Regions from separate parts of the Actinoallomurus bryophytorum genome, predicted to be linked through region 3. Evidence: riboswitches for the same ligand, from Rfam matches in the RefSeq annotation. Region 3 holds a riboswitch; each other region holds the start of a gene.
The links. A riboswitch is a leader RNA that binds a small molecule or an ion and turns the genes downstream of it on or off. The one in region 3 is predicted to bind S-adenosylmethionine.

Region 1 (4,077 bases), on a different contig from region 3:
ACAGCGACGGCAAGACCGTGATCGCGCGCTCGGGCGACTTCGACCGCCGCCCGGTCGACCTGAACGCCGTGCCCCAGCAGGTGCGCGACGCCGTCATCTCGGCGGAGAACCGCAGCTTCTACAGCGACTCGGGCGTATCGGTGAAGGGTTCGGCGCGCGCCGTGTGGGCGACGCTGACCGGCGGCTCGCCCCAGGGCGGCTCGACCATCACCCAGCAGCTGGTCCGCAACTACTACAGCGGTCTCAGCCAGGACCGTACGGCCAGCCGGAAGCTCAAAGAGATCATGATCGCGCTGAAGGTGTCGCGCGAGAAGAACAAGGACTGGATCCTCCAGCAGTACCTCAACACGATCTACTTCGGCCGCGACGCGTACAGCATCGAGTCCGCCGCCGAGGCGTACTACGGCAAGCACGTCCGCCAGCTGACGCCCGCCGAGGGCGCCTACCTCGCCGCGGCGATCCAGGTGCCGTCGTACGCGGGTGACCTCACGGTGCCCGGCGCCCAGGCGTACATGCAGGCACGCTGGCAGTACGTCGTGAACGGCATGGTCCAGATGGGCAGCATCACCCCCCAGCAGGCGGCGGTGATGAAGTTCCCCACGCCGGAGAAGCAGAAGCAAAAATCGATCTTCGCCGGTGACAAGGGATACATGGTCAGCCAGGCCAAGGCCGAGCTGCGCACCATGGGGTACACCGACAACCAGATCAACATGGGCGGCTTGAAGATCAAGACGACGTTCGACAAGGACCTCATGGCCGCCGCGCGGCAGGCGGTCCTGAGCAACACCCCGGCCGGCACCCCGAAGAAAGTGCTGACCGGGCTCGTCTCGATCAACCCCTCCAACGGCGAGATCAACGCGTTCTACGGCGGCAAGGACTACATCGACCAGCAGTTCAACAACGCCTTCGACGCCAAGGTCCAGGCCGGTTCGGGCTTCAAGCCCTACGTCCTCGCCGCCGCCCTGACCGACGGCGAGAGTCTCAACACCTACGTCGACGGCAGCTCGCCGCAGACGTTCGCCGGGGTCGCGCTGCACAACGACCAGAACGAGAACTTCGGCATGGTCAACCTCGTCACCGCGACACAGGACTCGATCAACACCGCCTACATCAACCTGGGCCAGAAGGTCGGGCTCGACAAGGTGGTGGCCACGGCGGAGAAGGCCGGGATCCCGGACAAGCAGCTCGAACCGCACAAGGACGCGGCCACGCTGCCGCTCGGGGTCGCGGACGTCAGCGTCGAGCAGCAGGCGGCCGGCTACGCGACGTTCGCCGCCGAGGGCACCTATCACGCGCCCCACGTGATCAAGTCGGTGAGCGACAACGACGGCAAGACCCGAAAGCCGGACGTGACCCAGAGGAAGGCGTTCAGCCAGACCGTGGCGCGGGACGCGACGTACGCGATGCAGCGGGTCGTCGACGCGGGCACCGGCACCAACGCGGCTCTGCCCGACCGCAACGCGGCCGGCAAGACCGGCACGACCAGTGACGGCAAGCAGGTCTGGTTCAACGGGTTCGTGCCGCAGCTGGCGGCCTCGGTGGGGATCTTCCGTACCGACAACAAGCCGCTCAGCATCCCCGGCTACACCATCTACGGCGGTGACCTGCCGGCGAGGATCTGGCGCTCGTACATGGTGCAGGCCGACCGGGTGCTGGACCTGCCGCCCAAGTCCTTCGGCTCACCGTCGGTCTACACCGGCGGCGGTGGCGTGCGGTCGCCCGCCGGGCCGACCGTGCCGCGCCCGCGCCCGTCCGGGTCGCGACCCTCACAGCCCACGGGCGAGCCGACGCATCCGGTGCCGCCGCCGACGGGCGACCCGACCGGGCCGCCGGGCGAGCCGCCGCCGACCGGCGCCCCCCAGCGGCACCGGCAGAGCGACGCCTTCCCGGATCTGTCCGGCTGATCGCGGACCACCCGCCCGAAGCCGCTTTGGGCCTCCTACGAGGCTCAAAGCGGTCACTTCGGGCGGGTGTTGTATTCTCTCCATCAGGTCACGAGCGCCAGCGTCAAGCCCCGGCTAGCTGGCCGGCAACCCTCCGTCCGTGGCGGGGTGCCCCGGGTGATGACCAGGTCCGGCACGATCGTGCCGGGCAAGCGCGGACCCCTCGCGGGGTCCCATGGTCCCGCTGGAGGGCGTGCCTTGTCCGCTGTCATCGATCTCCCGCCCGTTCGTTCCGCCCTGCGCGTCGTCGGCGAGGACGTCCCCGTACCCGTCTCCGCCGGTGGGACGGTGCCCTACTCCAACCTCGACTACGCCGCGAGCGCGCCCTGTCTCGAGGCGGTGCGGAACGCCATCGACACGGCCCTGCCGTACTACAGCAGCGTGCACCGGGGGGCGGGTTACGCCTCTCAGGTGACGACCGACCGGTACGAACAAGCGCGGGACACCGTACGAAACTTCGTCGGGGCGTGGAAGCGTGACGCGGTGGTGTTCACCCGTAACACGACCGACGCGATGAACCTCCTCGCCCACGCGCTGCCCCCCGGCACGACCGTCGTGGTCTTCGAGACCGAGCACCACGCGAGCCTGCTCCCGTGGCAGCGCGGCAGCCGGGTCGTACGGCTGCCGGCGCCCGGGTCCCCGGCGGAGGCGGTCGCCGCGGCCGGAGAGGCGCTGCGGTCGGCGCCGGCCGGTCCGCGCCTGCTCGTCGTCACGGCGGCCTCCAACGTGACCGGTGAGCTGTGGCCGGTCGCCGAGCTCTCCCACGTCGCCCGCGAGCACGGCGCCCGCATCGCGGTGGATGCGGCGCAGGCCGTACCCCACCGGCCCTTCGACATGACCGCGCTCGACGTGGACTACGTGGCCTTCTCCGGGCACAAGCTGTACGCGCCGTTCGGAGCGGGCTGCCTCGTCGGCCGGGCCGACTGGCTGCGCGCCGCCGAGCCCTATCTCCTCGGCGGCGGCGCGACCGCGGGCGTGGACGAGGCCCAGGTGCGGTGGTCCGCCGACCCGCAGCAGCGGCACGAGGCCGGCACCCCGAACGTCCTCGGCGTCGTGGCGCTCGCCGCGGCATGCGAGGCGCTCACCGACTGGGACGCTCTCGTCGCGACCGAGGAGCGGCTCCTGAACCGCCTGCGCGACGGCCTGGCCGCCATCCCCGGCGTACGCGAGCTGTCCCTGTGGGGCGAGCCGAGCCCGCGCGTCGGCATCGTGTCGTTCGTCGTCGAGGGCCGTGACTCACGCGCGATCGCCGTCGAGCTGTCGGACCGGTACGGCATCGGGGTACGCGACGGGAAGTTCTGCGCGCATCCGTTCCTGCGGCGGCTGCTCGCCGACGGATCCGGCGACTGCCAGGGCGGCGAGGGCACCGCCCTGCGCGCGAGCTTCGGCATCGGCACGACCGAGCGGCACATCGACCGGCTGCTGACCGCACTGCGCCGACTCGCTGGCTGAAACACGCATGTCGGCCGCGCGGCACGGCGAGAAGCCGGGGCAGATGTCCGGAGAGCACCCCGCCGTCCCACCCGACTCGGCATACTCCGCAGCACCGCCGGTTTCATCCGGGTACGGTGGACGCCTCCGCAATCGAGCTTCCGGGGGGTGGCGACATTGACCGACGCGTGGGAGCCCGCGAACCAACTCGAGCACCAGCTCCGTGACGCGCTGCGCGATGGCGACCAAGACGCCTACTTCGCACTCGTGAGCGGGGCTGAACTCCACGTTCCACTGCCGCCGGGCGAGGGCGATCCGAACTCCGCCAACCCGGCGGCGTTCACCTGGCCGACGAGCAGTCGCGACGGGCGCACGCATGTGCTCGCCTACACCTCCAGTGAGGCCGGGCAGGCCTGCCTCGGCCCCACCTACCAGCAGTTCGTCCGCATGACGCTGGCCGACATGGCGCGTACGTGGCCGGACCAGGAGTGGTGGCTCGCGCTGAACTCCGGGCTGCCCATCGAGGGCTACCTGCCCGCGTGGTTCATCGGTCAGCTCACCGCGGGCATCGCCCCGATCCCGGGCGAGTCCCCACCACAGGACGTTCCGCCGCCCGCGGCGGAGACAGGGTCCCTCCACGCCGCGCCGCCACTGCCGGACGGCGAACAGGCGCAGACCCCGCCGCCCCTCGCGTCGGACCACG
Region 2 (4,077 bases), on a different contig from region 3:
GGGTTCACCATGATGGCGTCGTCGCACATCTCGCCGGCGGCACCGGCCTCGCCGGACAGCACCAGCGCACAGCCGTTCCGTGACAGCGTTGGGCCCTCCTTGGCGACGAGGTTCATGCCGTCGCGGATCGGGTTCACCAGCAGCACGTCGGCCATCCCGTACGCGGCCAGCGAGCGCGGATAGTCGTCGTTGACCTGCAGGATCAGCGGATCCCACGAGTCACGGCCGAACTCATCGGAGATCTCCGCCGCGATCCGCTGCACGGCCGCGGTGTACTCCCGGTACTCCGGCAGGTCGTGCCGCGACGGGTAGGCGAAGGCCAGGTGCACGACCCGGCCGTGCCATTCCTGGTGCTTGGCGAGCAGCTCGCGGTAGGCGGCCAGGCCGCGCACGATGTTCTTGGACAGCTCGGTGCGGTCGATGCGCACGATGAGCCGCCGGTCGCCGACCTGCTCGCGCAGCGCGGCGGCGCGGGCGGTCACGTCCGGCTCGGCGGCGCGTGCGCGCAGCGCGTCGCCGTCGACGCCGAGGCCGTGCACGCCGACACGCGTGACGTGCCCGCGATGGGAGACCGTACGCGCCCGGCGGTCGACGCTCGCCCGCAGGACCGCGGCGCAGCAGTCGAGGAACGCCTCGGCCCACCGCTCGGTCTGGAAGCCGGCGTGGTCGGCGCCGAGGATGCCCTCCAGGACCTGCCGCCCGATGTCGTCCGGCAGCAGCCGGTAGTACTCCGGCGGGGCCCACGGCGTGTGGGAGAAGTGCGTGATCTTCACGTCGGGCCTGCGCTCGCGCAGCAGCGTGGGGACGAGCGCGAGGTGGTAGTCCTGCACGGCGATCTTCGCGCCGGGAGAGGCGTCACGGGCCAGCGCGTCCGCGAACGCCGCGTTGTACGCCTCGTAGGACTGCCAGTCGCGGCGCGAACGGGCGTCGAAGTGCGGCTTGTTCGGCGTGTCGAACAGCATGTGGTGCACGAACCACAGTGTCGAGTTGGCGACCGCGTTGTAGGCCCGGTGGAACGTCCCCGCCGGGATGTCCAGCATCCGGACCGCGCCGACGTCCGGGACGTCCAGCCGCCCGTCGGCTACGCGCCGGGCGGCGGCCCGGTCGGCGTCCGACAGAGTGGCGCAGATCCACAGGATGTCACCGCTGAGCCCGGCGAGGGCGGAGACGAGACCGCCGCCACCGCGACGCATCGACAGGGTCCCGTCGTCGGCCAGCGAGAACGAGACAGGGCCGCGGTTGGATGCGACGAGCACCTGCGTGTCAGCCATGGGGGGAGGGTAACCGGCCGTTGTTAACAGCGATCGCCAAAGGTCGGCAGCTGCCCGATTCGTAACCATACGGTTGCTGTACGTAGGTGGTATTCGTACTCTGGGGCGTCTCGTGACCTGAGACCCCGGCTGGCCAAGAACCGGTCAGTCGCGTATACAATTCCCGATACAACTTAATACCGCTCATCCAGAGGGGTGGAGGGACCGGCCCGTTGAAGCCCCGGCAACCCTCCCGGACATGCGGTCATCAGCGCGGCCATCGCCGCGCCGCAACTCGCCGAATCTGACGCGAGGCCGCCCGGGACAGGTGCCAACTCCGGCTCGTGACCAAGGTGGCACGAGTAAAGATGAGGAGAGAGGCCTCGCTCCATGTCGCTGACTGCCGTCCCGAACCTCGGCCCCGCGACCGCACTCACCTGCCGTGAGTGCGGACAGTCCTACGATCTCGGCCCGCGCTACGCCTGTGAGCAGTGTTTCGGCCCGCTCGAGGTCACCTACGACTACTCCAACGTGAGTCGTGAGCGGATCGAGGCGGGTCCCCGCAACATCTGGCGCTACCGTGACCTGCTTCCGGTGCCGCCGAACGTCACCGAGACACCCAACACCGAGCCCGGCTTCACCCGCCTGGTCCGCTCCGACAACCTCGCCGAGTCGCTCGGCCTGCGGTCGCTGTGGGTCAAGGACGACAGCGGCAACCCCACGCACTCCTTCAAGGACCGGGTCGTCGGAGTCGCACTGGCGGCCGCGCGCGAGCTCGGCTTCAAGGTGCTGGCCTGCCCGTCCACGGGCAACCTCGCCAACGCGGTGGCCGCCGCTGCGGCACGCGCGGGCATCCGCAGCGCGGTGTTCGTACCCTCGAACCTCGAGCAGCAGAAGATCGTCGCCACCGCGGTGTACGGCGGGACGTTCGTGACCGTCGACGGCAACTACGACGACGTCAACCGGCTGGCCTCCGAGATCGCCGGCGAGCAGGAGGACTGGGCGTTCGTCAACGTCAACGTCCGCCCGTACTACGCCGAGGGTTCCAAGACGATCGGATACGAGGTGGCCGAGCAGCTCGGCTGGCGCCTCCCCGACCAGATCGTGGTGCCGATCGCCTCCGGCGCGCAGCTCACCAAGATCGACAAGGCGTTCCAGGAGCTCATCACGCTCGGCCTGGTGGAGGACAAGCCGTACAAGGTGTTCGGCGCCCAGGCGACCGGCTGCTCGCCGGTGGCCGCGGCGTTCAAGGCCGGGCACGACGTCGTACGGCCGGTGAAGCCCGACACGATCGCCAAGTCCCTGGCCATCGGCAACCCGGCCGACGGTCCGTACGTCCTGGACGCGGTCCGGCGGACGGGCGGTGCCATCGAGGACGTCTCCGACGAGGAGGTCATCGAGGGCATCGGGCTCCTCGCCCGTACCGAGGGCATCTTCGGCGAGACGGCCGGTGGCGTCACCCTGGCCTCGCTGCGGAAGCTGGTGGCCTCGGGCGCGCTGGACCCGGCCGCCGAGACGGTCATGATCAACTCCGGCGACGGACTGAAGACTCTCGACGCCGTCGCGGCGGTCGCCCGGCCGTCCGCGAACATCGCCCCTTCGTTCGACGCATTCCGAAAGGCGGGCCTGGCATGAGCTCGATCAGCGTGCGAATCCCCACGATCCTGCGCAGCTACACGGGTGGCGAGTCCGAGGTGAAGGCCTCGGGAGCGACGGTACGAGAGGTCGTCGCCGACCTGGACGCCAGTTTCTCCGGGATTGCTGCCCGAATCCTTGATGAAAACGGCAAGATCCGCCGTTTTGTGAATGTTTACGTGGGTGAAGAGGATGTGCGCTTCGCCGACGGACTCGACACCGTTACGCCCGATGGCGCGCAGATCTCGATCATCCCCGCGGTGGCCGGCGGCTAGGCATACGAGCGAGTCAGGGCGTTTTTCCCTTCACTTGGCAAAGTTCCCATTTCAATGATCCTTGATTGACCAGGATCGGCCGTCCGATCATCTTGGGTAAAGGGTGTTCCACGGACGGTAGCCGTGTGTATGGTCGGCGATGGTCATCGCGGCTCGATCCGTGCTGGCCATCGGGTTCCGCGCCTCCGGCGGGCCCGTGTCGGTAGCCGTGGGAATGACCACGGGGAATTGCCTGGTGGGAGTTGTTAGGAATGGCACAAGGCACCGTCAAGTGGTTCAACGCGGACAAAGGCTACGGCTTCATCGCGGTCGACGGTGGCAGGGACGTGTTCGTGCACTATTCGGCCATCGTGGCTGATGGCTACCGCAGCCTTGAGCAGGGGCAGCGGGTCGAGTTCGAGATCACACAGAGCGACCGGGGTCCGCAGGCGGAGTCGGTCCGCATGCTCTGATCCGCATAGCTCGGACGAGGCCCGGCGCATCGAGCGCCGGGCCTCGCTGCGTGTCCGATGCCTGGTGGGAGAGTTATGGCTTGCACTCGCTGGGGTAGAGTGCTAAACACAACGTTGGCACTCTGATGTTGAGAGTGCCAACGCCAAGTAAGTGATCGAGGCGACGAGGCCTCTCACCCCGGCGACGGCATGGTAGTCGCCGGTGAGGTCGTCCGTCGCGGGCGTCGACTCGATCCAGTTGATAGCCACCCCGTTCCGGGAGGATCTGGAGCCTATGGCTGCAAAGATGATCGCGTTCGACGAGGAAGCACGACGCGGCCTCGAACGCGGCATGAACCAGCTCGCCGACGCCGTGAAGGTCACCCTTGGCCCCAAGGGTCGCAACGTCGTGCTGGAGAAGAAGTGGGGCGCCCCCACGATCACCAACGACGGTGTCTCGATCGCGAAGGAGATCGAGCTCGAGGA
Region 3 (4,077 bases):
TGGCGGCTTCCGGGCCGAGGGCGAGATACGCCTGCTGGGGGTGCGCATCGGCGGCCGGCTCAGATTCGACGGCGCGGACCTGGCGAACCCCGGCGGCAACGCCCTGACCGCCGACCAGATGGCCGTGACGGAGGGGATGTACTGCCAGGACGGCTTCCAGGCCGAGGGCGGCATCAGCATGTACCGGGCGAACATCGGGGTCCTGTGCGACGACCCCGGCTCGTGGCCGCGGCGGCTGGTGCTGGACGGTTTCACCTACGAGGGCCTTGACCCGTACCTTCCGGCCGGCCGGCGGCTGGAATGGCTGCGCCGGATGGACGCCTACCGCGCGCAGCCGTACGAGCAGCTCGCGGCCTACTACCGGCGGCTCGGCCACGACGAGCAGGCGCGGCGTGTCCTGCTGGCCCGGATGAGATCCCGGACGAACGAACGGCCGTGGTGGGCACGGTCCTGGGGCTGGTTCCAGGACGTACTGGCGGGCTACGGCTACGCACCCGGCCGCGCGGTCGGATGGCTGGTGGGCGTGCTGATCGTGGGCTGGGCGTTCTTCCATCTCCACCAGCCCGCCCCCGCGAGACCGCAGGATCATCCGGTGTTCCACGCGGGCCTGTACGCGCTGGACCTGATGCTGCCGGCCCCTGGCCTCGGCCAGGAACAGGCGTGGGATCCGCAGGGCGGCATACTGGCGATCGCGACGACCCTGCGAATCTTCGGCTGGCTGCTGGCCATCGCGGTGGTGGCGAGCATCACCCGCGGCCTCAGCCGCAACTGACCGCGAGGTCGGCCGGCCCGGCCGAAGGCCTGACCCGGCCATATCCGCCTATAACCCCATTTGATCTGCGACCGTGAAGCGCAGGGGTACGGCCTGGGCCGACCCTGCGCGCCGGCGGGGGGCGGCGCCCGGCCGGCAAGGGGGCGGGACATGACCGTCGTGGGGACCTGGAACCTGGAGAACCTGTTCAAGCCCGGTGCCGACTTCGGTCCCGGCAGCGAGGCCGTGTACCGCAAGAAGCTGCACGGGCTCGCCACCACCATCGACGAGGCAGGCCTGGACGTCCTCGCCGTGCAGGAGGTGGGCGACCCGGACGCCCTCGGTGACCTGGCCGCGCTGCTGGGCGGCGAGTGGCGGCACGTCACCTCCGAACACTTCGAGGCGGCGCATCCCATCCGCGTCGGCTTCCTCAGCCGGCTGCCCATAGAGGTGCTCGCCGACGCGGCCGACTTCCCCGGGCAACTGGGGGCGACGCAGACCGACGACTCGGGGACCCACATCTCCCGCATGGGCCGGGGTGCCCTGGCCGTACGCGTCGAGGCGCCCGGGCAAGAGCTGATCCTCATCGCCTGCCATCTCAAGTCGAAGCTGCTGAGCTTCCCCTCCGATGGGAAGAGCAGCCGCTTCGCGCCCAGGGACGAAGGCGAACGCGCCCGGTACGCCGCTTACGCGCTCAACCGCCGGACCGCCGAGGCCGTAACCGTACGCGCGCTCGCGGACCGGCTCCTCGACGCGCAGGGGCGTACCCGGCCGGTGATGGTGCTCGGCGACCTCAACGACGAGCCCCAGGCCGCCACGACCCAGATCCTGCTCGGCCCGCCCGGTAGCGAGCTCGGCACCCTCGGCGCCGACCGGCCCGACGGCGGAGACGCGTCGCGGCTGTGGAACCTGGCCCCGCGGATCCCGGAGGACGAGCGGTACTCCCGGATCTACCGCGGCCGTGGCGAGCTGATCGACCACATCCTGGCCAGCCAGACGCTCCTGGCCCAGACCCAGGAGGTGCACATGGTGCACACCCGGCCGCTTCCGTCGGTCACCGACGACGCACCGGCACGTCGCGACGCTCCCGCCTCCGACCACGCGTTGCTGCTGACGCGCCTGACCTCCGGGCAGGCCTGACCGGCATGCGATAAAGTCCACGGCGAATCATCCAGAGGATCCGAGGGACCTGGCCCGATGACGGTCCGGCAACCTGCCCCGCGGCAAGGTGCCAACGCCAGGAACGATGAGGAGTACCCATGGGCACGCGCCTCGATGTTCCCGTCCTGCACGGATCGCTCGTACGGCTGGAGCCGCTCTCGATGAGCCACGTGCCGGACCTGGCGCTGGCCACGGAGGAGGACCGTTCCTCCTACGGCTTCACCCTGGTCCCCCGGGCCGCCGACGTGAAGGCGTACGTGTCGGCGCAGCTCGCTCGCGACGGGCTGACCCCGTTCGCGCAGGTCCGGGTGCGAGACGGGAGGGCCGTGGGGTGCACGGCGTTGTGGGACCCGCGGACCTGGCCCGGCAGTGACGATCTGCGCGCCATCGAGGTGGGCTGGACCTGGCTCGCCGCGTCGGCGCAGGGCCGCGGGATCAACGCCGAGGCGAAGTTCCTGCTGTTCACGTACGCGTTCGAGACGCTGGGCGTGGTCCGCGTCGACCTCAAGACCGACGCGCGTAACGGGCGGTCGTGTCGGGCGATCGAGCGGCTCGGCGCGCGCTTCGAGGGCGTGCTGCGCAGCTGGTCGCCGTCATGGGCGCCCGGCGAGGAGGGTCTGTTGCGGGACTCGGCCATGTTCTCCGTGATCGCCGGCGAGTGGCCGGCCGTCAAGGCCGCGCTGGCCGCGCGCCTCGCCGCCTAGGCCGAGAGGAGCACGATCTCGAAGTCGACGGTACGGAACCGGTCCGGCAGGCCCAGCTCGGCGGCGCGTGCCGGATCCTCGACCACGGCGAACTCCCGTACGAGGCTCGGCTTCACCCCGAAGACCGCGTCGGAGTCGAGGTACGCGCTGTCGGCCGCGAACACGTGGGTGGTCACCGGCGCGTATCCGGGGGCCCGCACGATGAAGTGGATGTGCGCGGGCCGGTACGGATGACGGCCGGTGGCCTCGAGCAGGGCACCGACCGGGCCGTCGTCGGGGATCGGGTAGTGGCGCGGCACGATGGTGCGGAACCAGAAGGTCCCCTCGGTGTCCGTGGTGAACAGGCCGCGGAGGTTCGCCCGCGGCACCTCGCCCGGCTTCTGCACGTCGTAGAAGCCGTCCGCGTCCGCCTGCCACACGTCGACGGTCGCGCCGGCGACCGGCTCGCCGCCGGGGCCGGTGACACGCCCGGTGACCAGGCACGCCTCTCCCCTGCCGTCGAGTGAGATGTCGGCGCCGAGCGGCCGCGGCGGCGACTCGACGACGTGGAACGGCCCGAGCACCGTCGACTCGGTGCCGACGCCTTTCGCCCGGTGGTTGATCGTCTCTACCAGCATGGACACGCCGAGCACGTCGGAGAGCAGGACGAACTCCTGGCGCACGTCGTCGCACTTGTGCCCGGTCGCGGTGAGGAACCCGATCGCGGCGTTCCATTCGTCCTCGGTCAGCTCGACGTCCTTCACGAACGCGTGCAGGTGGCGTACGAGCGACCCCATCACCTCCCGCAGCCGGGGATCGGGCGTGCCGTCGAAGCTGGCGCTCACGACGTCGGCCGAGCGCTCCTCGCTGAACAACTCCCCGCGCGTGCCATCGGTCATGTCGGCCTCCCTGGTGCGGTGACACCTCCGATCCTGACACGGCCGGGCCGTGCGCCGGCCTGCGGCCACCCCGTACCCGAACGGCTGTGCCCGGCCGGTCGGGCATTCCGTCCGTCTACAGTCCGGCGCACTGTCCCGACTTCGGGCCTGACGCGGTATTGGGCCGGCCCGCGTCGCCCGGCGCCGGGGAGTTCCCGGCGCACGACAGCGGTCCGCCGATGTGGTTGCCGGCGACGATCGTCGTCGCCGTGTTGTCCCGCACGGCGAGCGGGCCGCCCACGGTCGTGCCGTCGATCGTGACCTGACCCGTCACGCCGGTGACGTTCACCGGGCCTTTGATCGTCGCCGCCGCGCAGTCACCGTCGCGGTTGCCGAGCCAGACCCGCGTCCCGCCGGTCACGGTGGCCGGCCCGGACACCGTGGTGCCGCACAGCAGCACGTCGGTGGCCCCGGACGCCGTCAGCGGGCCACGCACTTCGGACCCCGACGCGTAAAGCCCGGCACCTGTGCGTACGGTCACCGGCCCGGTGATCGTCGCGTCATCGAGACACGTGACACCCGAGGAGACGGTCAATGGGCCGTT

Region 1: another riboswitch for S-adenosylmethionine. It lies ahead of FB559_RS24730 (aminotransferase class V-fold PLP-dependent enzyme); the one in region 3 lies ahead of FB559_RS41590 (GNAT family N-acetyltransferase).
Region 2: another riboswitch for S-adenosylmethionine. It lies ahead of thrC (threonine synthase); the one in region 3 lies ahead of FB559_RS41590 (GNAT family N-acetyltransferase).

What each region holds. Positions count from the first base shown of each region.
Region 1 covers NZ_VFOZ01000001.1:5,263,911-5,267,987, reverse strand. Annotated here, with positions in the region: gene FB559_RS46300 (transglycosylase domain-containing protein) at 1-1,904, shown strand, start outside; SAM riboswitch class IV at 1,991-2,104, shown strand; gene FB559_RS24730 (aminotransferase class V-fold PLP-dependent enzyme) at 2,142-3,395, shown strand; gene FB559_RS24725 (SseB family protein) at 3,543-4,077, shown strand, end outside.
Region 2 covers NZ_VFOZ01000001.1:1,816,481-1,820,557, reverse strand. Annotated here, with positions in the region: gene FB559_RS08560 (alpha,alpha-trehalose-phosphate synthase (UDP-forming)) at 1-1,271, opposite strand, end outside; SAM riboswitch class I at 1,452-1,625, shown strand; gene thrC (threonine synthase) at 1,641-2,885, shown strand; gene FB559_RS08550 (MoaD/ThiS family protein) at 2,882-3,160, shown strand; gene FB559_RS08545 (cold-shock protein) at 3,412-3,612, shown strand; gene groL (chaperonin GroEL) at 3,887-4,077, shown strand, end outside.
Region 3 covers NZ_VFOZ01000003.1:63,175-67,251, reverse strand. Annotated here, with positions in the region: gene FB559_RS41600 (hypothetical protein) at 1-772, shown strand, start outside; gene FB559_RS41595 (endonuclease/exonuclease/phosphatase family protein) at 923-1,891, shown strand; SAM riboswitch class I at 1,916-2,004, shown strand; gene FB559_RS41590 (GNAT family N-acetyltransferase) at 2,011-2,616, shown strand; gene FB559_RS41585 (intradiol ring-cleavage dioxygenase) at 2,613-3,494, opposite strand; gene FB559_RS41580 (family 20 glycosylhydrolase) at 3,610-4,077, opposite strand, start outside.